Regions from separate parts of the Comamonas sp. Tr-654 genome, predicted to be linked through region 2. Evidence: predicted binding sites of a transcription regulator. Region 2 holds the regulator's gene; the other holds the start of a gene.

The links. The regulator HrcA, encoded in region 2, represses chaperone genes, less so after heat shock. The targets are predictions, from matches to a motif close to TTAGCACTCNNNNNNNNNGAGTGCTAA.
Region 1: the regulator HrcA is predicted to act here: its motif matches at 3,447-3,473, upstream of rpoH (RNA polymerase sigma factor RpoH).

What each region holds. Positions count from the first base shown of each region.
Region 1 is NZ_VWWQ01000002.1:665,795-673,500, forward strand. Features, by position in the region: gene F3J24_RS08690 (fatty acid desaturase) at 1-373, opposite strand, end outside; gene F3J24_RS08695 (sterol desaturase family protein) at 374-1,117, opposite strand; gene F3J24_RS08700 (tripartite tricarboxylate transporter substrate binding protein) at 1,330-2,328, opposite strand; gene rpoH (RNA polymerase sigma factor RpoH) at 2,471-3,415, opposite strand; gene F3J24_RS08710 (LysR substrate-binding domain-containing protein) at 3,594-4,286, opposite strand; partial or broken gene F3J24_RS25145 (LysR family transcriptional regulator) at 4,374-4,514, opposite strand; gene F3J24_RS08715 (tripartite tricarboxylate transporter substrate binding protein) at 4,565-5,578, opposite strand; gene F3J24_RS08720 (IlvD/Edd family dehydratase) at 5,690-7,447, shown strand; gene F3J24_RS08725 (GntR family transcriptional regulator) at 7,454-7,706, shown strand, end outside.
Region 2 is NZ_VWWQ01000003.1:417,206-424,911, reverse strand. Features, by position in the region: gene rapZ (RNase adapter RapZ) at 1-636, opposite strand, end outside; gene recN (DNA repair protein RecN) at 641-2,398, opposite strand; gene F3J24_RS11580 (NAD kinase) at 2,401-3,300, opposite strand; gene hrcA (heat-inducible transcriptional repressor HrcA) at 3,330-4,337, shown strand; tRNA gene F3J24_RS11570 (tRNA-Ile) at 4,390-4,466, shown strand; tRNA gene F3J24_RS11565 (tRNA-Arg) at 4,584-4,660, shown strand; gene F3J24_RS11560 (CHASE2 domain-containing protein) at 4,741-7,107, opposite strand; gene F3J24_RS11555 (FecR domain-containing protein) at 7,224-7,706, opposite strand, start outside.

The sequences.
Region 1 (7,706 bases), on a different contig from region 2:
GGTAGCCCCACAGATGATTGGTATCGCCGCCCCACTCAGGCCGGTAGGTGCGTGCCAGATCACGCGGTCCGTGGCGAAAGCGGTGGTGGTTGGCCACATGGGCGGGCCAGAACACAAAGGTCGGATGGCCTTGCAGCAGGGTCAGCCAGTAATCGGTGAGGCGGTTGGTCCAGCGCCCCCGCCACATGCGCGCATGGGTGTGGTTGTGGTGGATCACTCCCACACCCAGGGTCAGAAACAGCTCGATGCCGTAGAGAATGAAGCTGAAGCCCTGCGTCCATTGCCACCATACCAGCAGCGGCAGCAGCAGCATGTAGAAGACGGATTGCCAGTCGCGCCAATGACGCAGGGCGGGATAGCGGCGCCTGCTCATTCAGCGACGAGGGCTTTGGGGAACGCTGTCCGTGACCCGCGTTCGCATGATCTGGTCCATGAAGGCCAGTGCAAAGCCATAGTTGCCGGCAGGGCGTGCGTGATGCAGATGGTGACGGCGGCTGGCAGCCAGTGGGTGCGTGTCGGAGACCTTGGGGAAAAAATCGTAGTTGGAATGGCCGATCAGATTGAGGATCAGGCTCAGTACCGGTACCGAGGCCAGCGACCAGAAGTAGAAGTCATGCACCAGCATGGGCAGCAAGATGATGTTGCCCAGCATCAGCGCCTCGATGGGGTGGAAGCTGTAGGTGGACCAGGGCGTGGTCACCACGGAGCGATGATGGTCACCGTGATAGCGCACCAGGCGGCGCGTGTGCAGCAGGCGATGGTTGATCCAGAAGTGCACATCGTTCCAGATCAGCAGCGCAAAGATCTCCATAGCAATGCGTCCGGCGCTGGCCGTAGGTGAGAGCTGCGCCCAGCCCAGCTGCAGCAAGCCCCAGGGGACGATCATGCCTATGCCGAAGATCAGAATGGAATGAAAGGACTGGCGCCATTCGCGCTGCAATTGATCGGGCTTGAGCTGGCGCGTATCCAGTGGTCTGCCGATGCCCGCTCGGGTGAGAAATGCTGTCAGAGCGCCCATGAGCAGGCCGCCCAGCAGATAAATACCCCCGAAAAAAACCAGACCCAAAGCCATGACTTGCCAGGCATTGAGCTGTGTGAACCAGGTACCAGCGTCCATGAAGGCTCCAAAAGCGGTGGCGCTGTCCCAGAAACAATAATGCGCCCGACGGCATAGCGTAAACCCATGCCTGTCGGGCGCATGATAAAGGACGCCGCAGTAGCTTCAGCCGATACCCAAAGGTGCATCAGCATGCAGCATCAACGGGAGGGCGAGCAAAGGCCGCCTCCGCAGCAGCGCGGTCGGAAGCCGCGCAGCGGCTCAGAGAGACGTCACTGCGCCGTGATGCCCTGCTCGCGAATGATGGTGCCCAGCGCCTTCACATCCTGCTGGATGCGGTTGCTCAGGCCTTCGGGCGAACTGCCCACGGCTTGCCAGCCTTGCATGGACAGCTTCTGGCGCATTTCTGGCGTGCGCACGATGTCGCTGACGGCTGCCGCCAGCTTGTCCACATGGGCCTTGGGCATGGACTTGGGTGCTGCCACGGCGTTCCAGATCTCCAGGTCGAAGTTGTTGACGCCGAGTTCCTTGAGGCTGGGCAGGCCGGGAGCCAGCGGACTGCGTGCGGCAGAGGTCACGCCAATGCCATGCAGCTTGCCGGCCTGAATCTGCGCCATGGCCAGTGCCGGAGGCAGCATGGACAGCTTCAGGTCGCCGCCCTGAATGCCGTTGAACACCTGTGGGTAGCCGGTATAGGGCACATGCACGGCCTTGATGGCCGAGCGGCTCTTGAGCAATTCCATGCCCAGATGGCCCACGGTGCCGACGCCGGGAGAGCCATAGCTCCATTTGTCGCCCGCCTTGGCGGCCGCTTCCATGAAGGCCTTGCCTTGCGGGGCCGATGACGGCGCCACCAGTACCAGCGGCGCCACGCCGATCAGGCTCACGGGCTGCAGATCCTTGATGGGGTCGTAGCGCACAGCGGGGTTGAGCATCTTGGCAATGGTCATATTGCCGTTGATCATCACGCTGAAGGTGTAGCCGTCGGCCTTGGCCACATATTCACCGGCGATATTGCCGCCAGCGCCCACACGGTTTTCCACGATGATGGTCTGGCCCAGCTTTTTTTCCAGCGGCTCGGCCAGTGCGCGCGCGCTCAGATCGGGTGAGGAGCCGGCGGGAAAGCCCACGATCAGGTGCAGGGGCTTGTCGGGCCAGTTGTCAGCCGCCACGGCGGCCGGAGCCATGGCAGTCACCATCATGGCGACGCCTGCAGCAATCAGGCTGCGGCGGGACAGATTCTTCAGAATTTGCGAAGTGCGAATAGGCATGGCAGGTCTCTTTTGAATTTTTGATGGGTGATCGCTGTGCATGAGAACATGCATCGATTCCGAAAAATAAAAAACCCGGAAATTATCCGGGTTTGAGGTTCAGCATTTCAGCCTTTTAAGGCCCTGGTGCGCAAGTTGGCGTTTACGCAAACTCGGCCAGCGCTTTTTTCATCTTTTTCATGGCAGCTACTTCAATCTGGCGAATGCGCTCGGCGCTCACGCCATATTCGGCAGCCAGCTCATGCAGCGTCATGCCGCCGGAGCCGTCGTCATTGACCTTGAGCCAGCGTTCTTCAACGATGCGGCGGCTGCGGTCATCCAGGCCCTCCAGGGCCATGACCAGACCATCGGTCGCCAGATGATCGCGCTGGCGCGATTCGAGCATGGCGGTAGGCTCGTGGCTGGCATCGGCCAGGTAGCCGATGGGACCGAAAGCCTGCTCTCCGTCGTCGCTGGGAGAGGGATCCAGCAGCACATCACCGCCGGCCAGACGGGTTTCCATCTCGATGACTTCCTCGCGCTTGACGTTGAGCTTGGCAGCGACAGCGTCAATTTCGTTCGAGGTCAGGGTCTCGCGCAGGGCCAGCTCATCGTCGGCCATGGCGGCATCGGACTTCAGCTCATGCTTCATCGAGCGCAGATTGAAGAACAGCTTGCGCTGTGCCTTGGTCGTGGCGACCTTGACCATGCGCCAGTTCTTCAGAATGTATTCGTGGATTTCCGCCTTGATCCAGTGCATGGCGTAGCTGACCAGACGCACGCCCTGATCAGGGTCGAAGCGTTTCACAGCCTTCATCAGGCCCACATTGCCTTCCTGAATCAGGTCGCCATGAGGCAGGCCATAGCCCAGGTACTGGCGCGAGATTGAGACGACCAGACGCAGGTGAGACATCACCAGGCGCCCGGCGGCGTCCAGATCATTGTGTTCTTTGAGCTTGCGAGCGTAGTCCTGCTCTTCCTCAAGGGTGAGCATTGGCATACGATTGACCGCCGAGATATAGGCATCCAGGTTGCCCAGCGGAGGTACCAGCGCCCAGGGGTTCGCGGGCGCCAAGGCAGTAGCAATGGAGCCGGAGGCAGTTTTCATTGCAGGTTTCCTTTCTTCCATGATCTTCATATTAGCACTCCGTTAGAGAGAGTGCTAAAGACAAAGTTCCCACAGCTTTTGTTGGTTTTCTGATGGCGCAGGCAGCTTGTGTCGATTCGTGGAGGATTTTTTACATTCCATTCGACCCCCTGCCTTTTCCGGCATCCGTAGCAGTGCTCTAGCTGGAATGAGAGGCCAGGTTGTGCAGGCTCGCTCTGATTAATGTCTCTAATTTCCTAGCCGCCGAGCTTCGAGGTGCGTGGCGGCGCATCACTATGCCCAAAGGACGTTGAATTCCAGGGGCCGACAAAGGAATCTGCGCAAGGCGGTCGGCCTGTAGCAGGGATATGGCTGTTTCGGGGAGTGCGCTGATGCCCAGGCCCGCACTGACCAGGGCACCGATGGTTGCAATATGGTCAACTTCAAAGACAGGAGCAAAGTAAAGCCCTTTTGAGAGCAGATCCGCATCAATGTACTGACGCACGCTAGCAGAGCTGGGCATGGAGACATGCGGGTAGTCCAGAGTGCTCTCGATAGGGACGGGACCTGCCTGCTTGGATAGAGGATGGTCATCGGGACAGATCAGAAAGAACTGGTCCTCCATCAGTTGCTCATAGGCGAGGTCTTCCTGTTTGGGATCGGCTGCAGTGAGTGCAAAGTCGACCTTGCCATCACGAACGAGATCAAACGCTGGGCCCGACAATGTATCAAGCAAGGCAAGGCGCACCCCGGGGTGAATCCGCGTGAATTCGGCAAAGACCTTTGGCAGCAGCGAGGCAGCCAGAGAGGGAAGTGCGGCAACCGTCACCGAACCAGTTCTGAGCTGTACGGTGTCCGTCACGGCGCGCAAGGCACGTTGCGTATCGCGCAAGATCTCCTGGGCATGGGCGATAAAGACATGGCCCGCATCGGTCAGCTCGACGGCGCGAGTGGTGCGCTCAAACAGTCTGGCTCCGATCTGGGCTTCTACACGCGCAATCAGGGCCGACAGTGCGGACTGCGAGAGGTGAACCTGGAGGGCGGCTTGGCCAAAGCTCTTGGTCTGGCTCAGAGCGACCACCGCCCTCAGGTCTTTGGTTGATAGATTGGCTTCCACCACGGCAGTATAGGTAGCGGAGCGGCAGCTTTTTGCAGCTCCGCCATCCGCGCTTATTCAGCCTTGATGTCGCTGTCTTTGATCAATTTGGCCCACTTGGCGTACTCGGCGTTGATGATCTTGGTCGACTCTTCAGGCGTGTTGTAGGTGGCAATGGCTCCCTGGGCGAGCATGGAGTCCTTGACATCCTGCTTGGACAGAACCACTTTCAGCGCTGAATTGATCTTCTGAATGACTGCAACTGGCGTTCCTGCAGGAGCCGAGAGCGCAAACATGGAGCTGACCTGCATGTCTGGAAATCCGGCTTCCACCACCGTAGCAATGTCCGGAACCGAGGCGACGCGTTCTTTGGTCGTAGTGGCCAGGGCCCGGAGCTTGCCTGCCTTGATCTGGCTTTGTGCGGCAGGAACAGTGTCAATCATGGCATTGATCTGACCACCGAGCAGATCGGAAAGAGCGGGGCCGCTGCCTTTGTAGGGCACATGCACGACTTCCACCTGCGTCTGGCGCTTGAACATCTCGATCGAGAGATGCTGGGGCGAGCCATTGCCTGCGGAAGCGAAGGTGACGCTGCCAGGGCTGGCCTTGGCAAGGGCGACCAGTTCCCTGACGGATTTCGCCTGAACATTGGGATTGACTACAAATACTAGCGGAACGCTGCCAACCACCGAGATGTGCGCGAAGCTCTTGTGGATGTCAAAAGGAGTCACCGCAGGCGTCAGTGCTGCATTGATGGTGTGGCTTGTGAAAGCGCCCATCAGCAAGGTGTAGCCATCGGCAGGTGATTTGGCGACTTGACCCGCTCCCAGACTGCCGCCAGCTCCGGCACGGTTATCGACGACGAACTGCTGCCCGAGCTGGTCTGAAAGCTGCTTGGCGAGAACGCGGCCAATGACATCGGTCGCTCCGCCCGGCGCATAGGGAACCACCAGCCTCACGGGTTTGTTGGGGTAATCGGTCTGCGCACTGGCTGCACCCGATGCGCCGGCTGCAACGAGGGCGGTTGCAACCAGGTTAAAGAGCTTGCGGCAGCGCATGCCTGGGTTAACGGGTTCTGTGGGTTTCATGAAGTCTCCTTTAGGGTTTTCAGGGATGCGCTTTCTTGCTTGAGCGCTCGATTTTTCTTTTAATCAATAATATTATTAATAATCAGTGCATCAACAATGGTTAACCCTTCCATGACGAACAAGCCAGACCAGCAAGCCACGATTCATCCAGAAGCCGCTTCGAGCGGCATCTCCAAAGGACTCACCAACTACGGTGATCGCGGCTTCTCTCTTTTTTTGCGCAAGGCCTTCATCAAAGGAGCGGGCTATACCGACAAGGCGCTGGACAGGCCTGTGATCGGTATCACGAACACCGGCAGCTCCTACAACCCTTGTCACGGAAACATGCCGCAACTGATTGAGGCGGTGAAGCGCGGCATCCTGATGGCCGGTGGGCTGCCCATGGACTTCCCGACTATCTCCTTGCACGAGAGCTTTTCCCAGCCGACCAGCATGTATCTGCGCAACCTCATGTCCATGGACACAGAGGAGATGCTGCGAGCGCAGCCCATGGATGCGGTCGTATTGATCGGGGGCTGTGACAAAACGGTGCCGGCTCAGCTGATGGGCGCGGCTTCGGTCGGACTGCCGGCGGTTCAATTGGTGACCGGCTCCATGCTTACCGGATCGCATCGAAGCGAAAGAGTGGGAGCCTGCACCGATTGCCGACGCTACTGGGGAAAATTCCGTGCCGAAGAAATTGATGCGGAGGAAATTTCCGACGTCAACAATCAGCTCGTTGCCAGTGTGGGCACCTGCTCGGTGGCGGGCACTGCCAGCACGATGGCCTGCATCGCCGAGGCTCTGGGAATTGGCCTTCCAGGCAGCGCGACCCCTCCAGCGGTCACTGCCGACCGAATCCGGATTGCGGAACGATCCGGTGAGGTGGCCGTGCGCATGGCACGTGCAGGACTGAGCATTGACAAGATTCTCACGCCTGCAGCCTTCGAAAACGCCATGCGCGTGTTGCTGGCCATGGGGGGCTCCACCAATGCCATCGTGCATATGGCCGCGATCGCAGGTCGTTTGGGATACGAGCTGGATCTCAAGGCCTTGGATGTCATGAGCCGCAATACTCCGGTGTTGCTCGACCTCAAGCCATCTGGCGACCACTACATGGAGGACTTTCATGCCGCAGGCGGCATGCATACCCTGCTTCGAGAACTCAAGCCCCTGCTGCACCTCGATGCACTGACCGTGACGGGGCGCACCCTGGGCGAGGAGCTGGAGGCGGCAGGTCCCGTCTTCAAGCAGCATGTGGTGAAGACTCTGGATGCCCCCTTGTATCCACAGGGTGGCATTGCCGTGCTGCACGGCAATCTGGCTCCAGGAGGAGCCATCATCAAGCAGTCCGCAGCCAACCCCGAGTTGATGGAGCATGAGGGCCGTGCCGTTGTCTTCGAGAATGCGGAGGATTTGGCCGCGCGTATCGACTCGCCCGAGCTGGATGTCCGGGCCGAGGATGTGCTGGTGCTCAAGAACATCGGCCCCAAAGGAGCGGCGATGCCGGAAGCGGGTTACCTGCCCATTCCCAAGAAACTCGCAGCCCAAGGCGTGAAAGACATGGTGCGCGTCTCCGATGGCCGTATGAGTGGCACTGCTTTCGGCACCATCGTTTTGCATGTGACGCCCGAGGCGGCAATTGGCGGGCCTTTGGCCTGGGTGCAAACCGGAGACAGAATTCGTCTGTCGGTGCGCGAGCGCTGTATTGAATGGCTGGTCAGTGAGGAAGAGCTGGCTATGCGTCAGAATGCCAAGCCTGTTCAAGTTCCTGCGGCAGAGCGTGGTTACGCGCATCTGTTCAAGAAAACTGTTTTGCAGGCTGATCGTGGAGCAGACTTTGATTTCCTGACTGCGACGCAGCGCAAGGGTTCGATTCCAAGGAGTTAAGTTCATATGCCGACGGGCGCTTTTGCCAAGGAGCGCCGTCCATCCGAGGACGGTGCATCCGTGATTGCCGCGACATTGGAGGAAGACATCGTTCTGGGCCTCTTGGCTCCCAGAGTGCGTCTTGTTGAAGACGAGCTGATGGAAAGGTTCGCAGCCAAACGCCATGTGGTGCGAGACGCATTGGCTCGGCTCGAAAGCGCTGGTCTGCTTGAGCGCAGGCGCAATATTGGCTCCATGGTGAAGGCTTTCAGCAGAGATG
Region 2 (7,706 bases):
GGAAACCGGCTTGTCCAGGCCCGTCAAGGCACGCAGTTCCTTGTCGTAGAAGGGGTTGGGCAGCATGCGCACGTCAAATACATAGTCCGAGTCGATGGGCATGCTGTGCTTGAATCCAAAGGACTGGAACATCAGCGTCATCTGTCCTGCCGGTGCTTCGATGATCTGCTTGATATAGCTTTGCAGCTGCGCCGACTTGAGGTCACCGGTGTCGATGACGATGGAGCGGTCGCGCAGCAGGCCCAGCAGCTCCCGCTCCTTTTCGATATCGAGCTCCAGTGCCTGGCGCTCGTTGGTCAGGGAGCCGGGGGACAGGGGGTGACGCCTGCGGGTTTCCGAAAAGCGCCTGATCAGCGTGCTGCTGTCGGCGTCGAGAAAAATCATGCGCGGCATCAGCCCCTGCTTTTTCAGGCGATGCAACTGATCGGGCAGCTGGGGCAGGCCCTTGGCGCTGCGTGCATCCATGGCAATGGCCACTTTCTCGTCCTGATGGTTGAGCTTGAGCTCCACAAAGGACTGCAGCAATTCCGGGGGCAGGTTGTCGACGCAGTAGTAGCCAGCATCTTCCAGCGCGTGCAGCGCAACGGATTTGCCCGATCCGGACATGCCGCTGATCAGAACAATCTCCATGGACATGATTTCAAACTCCTCTGACTTTGCCGCTCTTGCGGGCTGCCGTGCTGGCCTTGGCACTTCGGGCCGGGGTGGCCGATGAACGCAGGGCGCTGTTGGCGGCCTGCTTTGCAGGTAATCTTGCCATGGCCAGCATTTCTCTGGCATGGGCCATGGTTGCTTCGGACAGGTGCTCGCCGCCCAGCATGCGGGCCATTTCCATCTCGCGTTCTTCGCCCGCCAGCGGGTCCACGCTGCTGATGGTGGTGTTGGACTTGGGGCGCTTGGTCACCCGGTAATGCTGGTCTGCGTAGGCAGCGACCTGGGGCAGGTGGGTGACGGCCAGCACCTGGCGCGACCCGCCCAGAGAGTGCATGAGGCGGCCCACGGTTTCGGCCACGGCTCCGCCCACGCCGGAGTCCACCTCGTCAAAGATCAAGGTTCCGGCCTGGCCCAGCTCGCTGGTGGTTACGGCAATGGCCAGCGAGATGCGCGACAGCTCGCCGCCTGATGCCACCTTGGCCACGGGTTTGGGCGTGGCGCCGGTATGGCCGGCCACGAGAAAGGTGATCCCGTCCGTGCCGGCAGGGCTGGCGGCTTCGGCATGCTCCAGCTGCACTTCGAAACGGCCCCCCTTCATGCCCAGGCTTTGCATGGACTGGGTGATGGCGCGTGACAGGCGTGGAGCAGCCAGGGTGCGCTGCTGCGAAATTTTGCGCGCCTCGGCCTGATATTTGAGCTGGGCAGCCTGCTCTCTGGCGCGTAGACCCTCGACATCGACGGCGGCATCCAGTTGGTGCAGCTCCTGCTTCCAGCCTTCGAGCAGAGCGGGTAACTCTTCGGGCGTGCGCTTGTAGCGGCGAGCCAACTGCATCCACAGCGACAGGCGTTCGTCGAGATCGGCCAGCAGCTCGGGGTCCAGATCGGCGCGGCGCAGATAGGCTTGCAGCGAGTGGCGGGCATCGTGCAACTGGGCCACACAGGAGCCGAGCACGTCGGCAATGCTCTGAAACTCGGGCTCCAGATGCTCCTGGTCCTGCAGCAGGTGGTGGGCTCTGCCCAATGGGGTGGCCGCTCCTGCATCGTCATCTTCCAGCAGCTGGAGGCATGACTGGGCCGAGTCCATCAAGGTCTGCGCGTGCGACAGGCGCGTGTGCTGGGCGTTGAGCTCATCCCATTCTTCGGCGCGCGGCGACAGCTTGTCCAGCTCGGATATCTGCCATTGCAGTCGCTCGCGTTCGCGCTGCAGATTGTCCTGGGCCGAGAGAGCCTGCTCCAGAGCCTGATGGCTCTGGCGCCAGTCTTGCCACAGCGACTTGAGCTGGGCGGTTTCAATACCGCCGTAGGTATCCAGCATGGCGCGTGCCGCGTCCGGCCGGGTCAAGCTTTGCCAAGCATGCTGGCCATGAATGTCGATCAGCTGATCGCCCAGGTGGCGCAGCTGTGTGGCCGTGGCGGGCGAGCCATTGATCCAGGCGCGGCTGCGGCCCAGGCTGTCTATGACGCGGCGCAGCAGCAAATCCTGCTCCTGCGCAAACCCCGACTCTTCCAGCCATTCGTGAATGTGGGGGGGGCAGTCGAACTCGGCGCAGATATCGGCCTGGGGGCAGCCTTCGCGTACCACCTGCGCATCGGCGCGTGCGCCCAGCACCAACTGCAGGGCGTCGAGCATGATGGATTTACCGGCGCCGGTTTCGCCGGTCAGCACCGTGAAGCCGGTCTGCCAGTCCAGGTCGAGTGACTGGACAATCACAAAGTCCCGCAGGACGATGCGCTTCAAGGCCATGGTCAGACGCCTCCCTCGTTCCAGCCCAGCTTTTTGCGCAGGGTGTCGAAGTAGTTCCAGCCCTTGGGGTGCAGAAAGTGCACGCTGTGATCGGCGCGGGTCACCAGGATGCGGTCGCCATGCTGCAGTGATTTCAGGGACTGCATGTCAAAGTTCGCGCTGGCATCGCCACGGCCGCCCACCACCTCGATAGTCACCTCCTGTGCGTCCGAGAGCACGATGGGGCGGTTGGAGAGGTTGTGCGGCGCGATGGGCACCATCACCCAGGCTGGAATCGAGGGGTGCAGCATGGGGCCGCCGGCCGAGAGCGCATAGGCAGTGGAGCCCGTGGGGGTGGCCACGATCAATCCGTCGGCGCGCTGGTTGGAGACAAAGCTGCCGCCGACCTCGATGCGCAACTCCACCATGCCCGAGGTTGAGCCACGGTTGACCACCACGTCATTCATGGCCTGGGCTTCAAACACGCACTGGCCGTCGCGCATGACACGAGCATTCATCAGCGTGCGTTCGTCTTCCTCGTACTCGCCCTGGAGGATGGGCGTGATGGAGGCTTCAAATTCATCCAGAGCAATGTCGGTGACAAACCCGAGGCGGCCCTGGTTGATGCCAACCAGCGGTGTGCCATAGCGCGCCAGATGGCGGCACACGCCCAGCATGGTGCCGTCACCGCCCACTACCAGGCCGAGGTCGCAATGCTTGCCCAGGCCATCCACGTCCATGCTCGGGTAATCGGGCAGGCCCGCATAGATGGCTGACTGGGTATCCAGAATCACCTCACAACCCATGCTGCGCACATAACCGGCAATCCGTTGCAGTGCTTCGCTGGCCGCATCGGAGGGAACCCCTGCTGCCGGTGTGTGGTACTTGCCGATCAGGGCAATATGGTGGAACGTGGATGTCATCTGGGAAATTACATCATTAAAATGAAATCATGCTCGACGAACGTGCCAAGTTATTGCTCAAAGCGCTGATCGAGCGTTACATCGCTGACGGTCAACCAGTCGGCTCGCGCACTCTTTCACGTGCATCCGGGCTTGAATTGTCGCCTGCCACCATACGCAACGTGATGGCCGACCTGGAAGAGATGGGCCTGATCATCAGCCCTCACACATCGGCAGGCCGCGTGCCGACAGCCAGGGGATACCGCCTGTTTGTCGACACCATGCTGACAGTGGATCGCTCCGATCTTGTAACGCCCGGCCTGATGCCCGAACAGCCGCAGAAGGTGATCGCCAATGCGGCCAACCTGCTGTCCAACCTCTCCCAGTTCGTGGGCGTGGTCATGGTGCCGCGTCGCAGCTCCGTCTTCAAGCATATCGAGTTCGTGCGCCTGTCGGAGCGGCGCTTTCTGGTCATCATCGTCTCGCCCGAAGGCGATGTGCAAAACCGCGTGATCTTCACGGATGTGGATTACGAGTCCTCGCAACTGATAGAAGCCTCGAATTTCCTCAATCACCATTACGCCGGTTTGACAATGGAGGAGGTGCGTGCGCGGCTGCAAACCGAGGTGGAGCAATTGCGGGGCCAGGTTGCCAGCCTCATGCAGGCGGCGGTGAATGTCGGCGCCGAAGTCATGAGCCACCATGATCGTGAGGATGTGGTGATCGCCGGCGAACGCAATCTGCTGTCGGTGAGTGATTTTTCCAGCGACATGGGCAATCTGCGCCGTGCTTTCGACCTGTTCGAGCAGAAAACGCAGATTCTCAGGCTGCTGGACTTCTCCAATCAGGCCGATGGCGTGCGCATCTATATCGGTGGCGAGAGCCAGACCGTACCGTTTGAAGATCTCTCCGTAGTGAGCGCCCCCTATGAACTTGACGGCAAGGTGGTAGGCACTCTGGGGGTGATCGGCCCTACGCGTATGCACTACGACAAGATGATCCAGATTGTCGATATCACATCCAAACTGGTGAGCAATGCTCTGAGTCACAAGCGTTAGGCCCTACAATGGCGAAGTTTTTCTGGTGGCAGCCACGGCTGTTGTCAGTGTTGGGGCGTTAGCTCAGTTGGTTAGAGCAGAGGACTCATAATCCTTTGGTCGTCGGTTCAAGTCCGCCACGCCCTACCAAGCTGCACGAAAGCCTGCTGTCTTCATCGATGGCAGGCTTTTTCTTTGGCCAAACGCGGAAAATTTGCCAGATTTGATCTGGCGGCTGTTTCTGCTCTGCTAGAATACAACCCTGTTGCGGCTGTAGCTCAGCTGGATAGAGTACTTGGCTACGAACCAAGGGGTCGTGGGTTCGATTCCTGCCAGCCGCACCACAAAACGTCAAGCCTCAGAACTGCAAAGTTCTGAGGCTTTTTCGTTTCCGGATCTGGGGTTGCCCGGTTTTCAGATGCCCTCAGGCCTTGGGGATCAGCAGGCTGAAGGTGCTGCCCTGGCCAGGCTGGCTGCTGATCTGCAGACTGCCGCCATGGCGCTGTGCCACGGTGCGTGTGAAGGCCAAGCCCAGGCCTACGCCGTCCATGCGCTGGTGCTGCTGCAGACGTTCAAAGGGCTGGCTGAGTCTGGCTAGTGACTCCTCATCCATGCCGGGGCCGTGATCGCGCACGGCAATGCCCCAGTAGCTGCCCTGCTCGACGATACGGATATCGATCACCGCGCCGGTATCCGCATCCTGCGGCTTGCCGTACTTGATGGCGTTGGTCAGCAAGTTGATGACCGCGCGGTGCAGCAGACCGGGGTCGCCGTGCACGCAGGCTTCGGTATCCGGCAGCTCGAACGCCAGTTGCATGTTCTGCTGGCTGGCCTGGGTCCAGCAGTCCGAGACGGCCTGATCCGCCAGCAGGCCCAGGTCCACAATCTCGCTGCGGTATTGCTGCCGCTGGGCTCTGGCCAGATGCACAAAGTCGTCAGCCAGTTGCAGGGACGACTGGGCGTAGCCCTCTATGCGGGCGAAGAGGGCCTCCTCCGACTCGATGCGCTTGCCCGTGCGCTGCATCTCCAGCAAGGTGATGATGGAGCCAATGGGTGCGCGGATATCGTGGGAGATGAACTGCATGGCCTGGTCGCGCTGGGCCTGTGCGCTGCGCAGGTCGCTGATATCGACCAGGGTGATGAGCCAGCCCGAGGTGGGCGGTGCCTCGAAGGTCTGGCTCAGCAGCATCAGGTGGCGACCCTGTGAGTCGCGCCCCTCGCTTTGACGCGGCAGCGTGGCATTTTGCATGGCGCTGCGGGTCAGAAGGGGGGCGTTGGCGTTGGGCGCTCTGGCAGCGTGTTCCTCGTCACTGGCGGCGTGGCGGAGTTCAGCCAGCAGCAAGATCAGGTCGTCGCCTTGCTGCAGGTTGCGGCCCAGGCTTTCGACATAGTGGTGGGCTGCGGTATTGGCCAGCAGCACCAGTCCGTTGCGGCCGCAGACAAAGGTGGCGGATGGCAGCTGGCGCAGGCTTTCGCTCACGAAGTGATGCAGGGAGCGCAGCTGGCGCGAGGCCTGCTCCACGGCCGAGATGCGCTGATCCAGGGCATCTCCCTTGAGTGCACTGTGGCTGGCAGTCGGCAGCCCCTGGTCCTGCAGATCGCGCAGCTCCAGCGCCAGAAAGCGTGTTGCGGCGCGCAGGCGCAGCCAGCTCCACAGCGGGTAGGCAAGCGCCAGGCTCAGCAGCGCTGCGGCGGGCTCTGTCTGGATATGGCCCCAGCGCGGTGCCAGGCCGGCAATCAGCAGACTGAGCAAGGCCAGCAGGATGCTGGAAATCAGCCCGCCAGAAGGGCCGAACCAGGCAAGGGCCAGAAGGCCCAGCATCACGGGCAGCAGATTGAGGCTGCGGTTGAGCAGGGCAGACGCCGGCTCCAGATGTGTGCCCTGCAATATGCCGTTGAGCACATGGCCCAGCATTTCCACATTGGAGATCAGGCGTGCATTCAGGCCGTTGGGCGCCGTGAACTTTTCGCCGAGGCCGGCAGCGGTCGCTCCGATGAGCACATATTTGCCGCGAAAAGCAGCGGCAGGAATATTGCCGCGCAGCACGTCGATATAGGAGTAGGTGGTGAATGGCGAGCCAGTGCTTTTCTGACGGTCCTGCGCTGCTTTGGCAAAGGCGATGAAGCGGGGCTGCAGCTTTTGCCAGGAGTCGGTGGCCGCCAAGCCGGCTGGCGGCTGGGCCGGTGGCGGGCAGGGGCGGCCGGTTTGGCCCACGCAATGCAGGCTCTGTGCCATATGCCACCAGGGCTGGGACGATGTGCCTTCCTGTGCGTAAAAGCGCCGCACCACCCCGTCGGCATCCATCGGCATCTGGGTGTGGCCCAGTGCGGCTGCTTCGCCGGCAAGACCCTTGAGCGGAGCGGTGGCACCGTTTTGCGCGGCGCGTGTGACGGGCAACACCACATTGCCGCTTTTTTTCAGTGCTTGCTGCAGCAGCAGGTCGTCGCCAGGGTAGTCCAGGTCCTCCTCGCTGAAGACCACATCCATGCCGATGGCGCGAGGCTGGCCCTGCGCGATGCGATCCAGCAAGGCCGCGTGCAGCGCGCGGCGCCAGGGCCAGCGGCCTATGCTGTCGATGCTGTCATCGTCGATGGCCACGATGACGACTTCGGGCGAGGCCGGACGCTGGTGCAGCCAGACCGAGGTGTCCTGAAGAATGCCGTTGATGCGTGGCAGCTGGCCTGGGCCGCTGAGCCACCAGGTCAGGCCGAGCAGGAAGGCGCTGAGCAGCAGCCAGCTCAGGCGCAGATTCTGCAAGCGGCTTTTGCGCGGGCTGGGAGCTTCAACCATGTGGATGGCCCGGGTTGATGCTCATAAAACCGTAGCTTCTAGCGCATGCCAAACATGAATTTAAGGTATGAATCCTATGTAATTTCATGAAATTCAAGCGCTGGCAGCTATTGTTTTTACTGGCGCATCAGACGCAGGCCATCGCCGGAAGTCAGTGTCTGTCCTTCGGACGAGGTCACCCAGTTGCCGGTCTGGAACTGGCGCGCGGCAGAGAGGTTGCTGCGCAGACCGTTGGCATCCTCGACCTGCATCTGCAGATAGTAGGTGCCGGCGGCCAGCTCCTGCGTGCTCCACTGCGGCTGGGTCACCCAGGTATCGACCAGGGGCGCGGCAAAACTGGTGTCGCTAGCCACCACGATGCGGTAGCGTTGGCCCTCTTCGCCAGCCCAGTGAATATGGCTGCTGCCCTCGCCGGGCGCGCCGCCGATCTGCAGCTCGGGCGATTGTGGTGCCAGGGCCAGTTTCATCTTTTGCGGGGCGGCGAAGGGGCCCGCATCCGGCTGGCCGTTGCCCAGCGTGCGGATGCTGCCCACGCGCCACAGATATTCACCAATGGGCAGCTTGGCCAGCGCCTCGGCGGGCAGGGCGCAGTCCTTGAG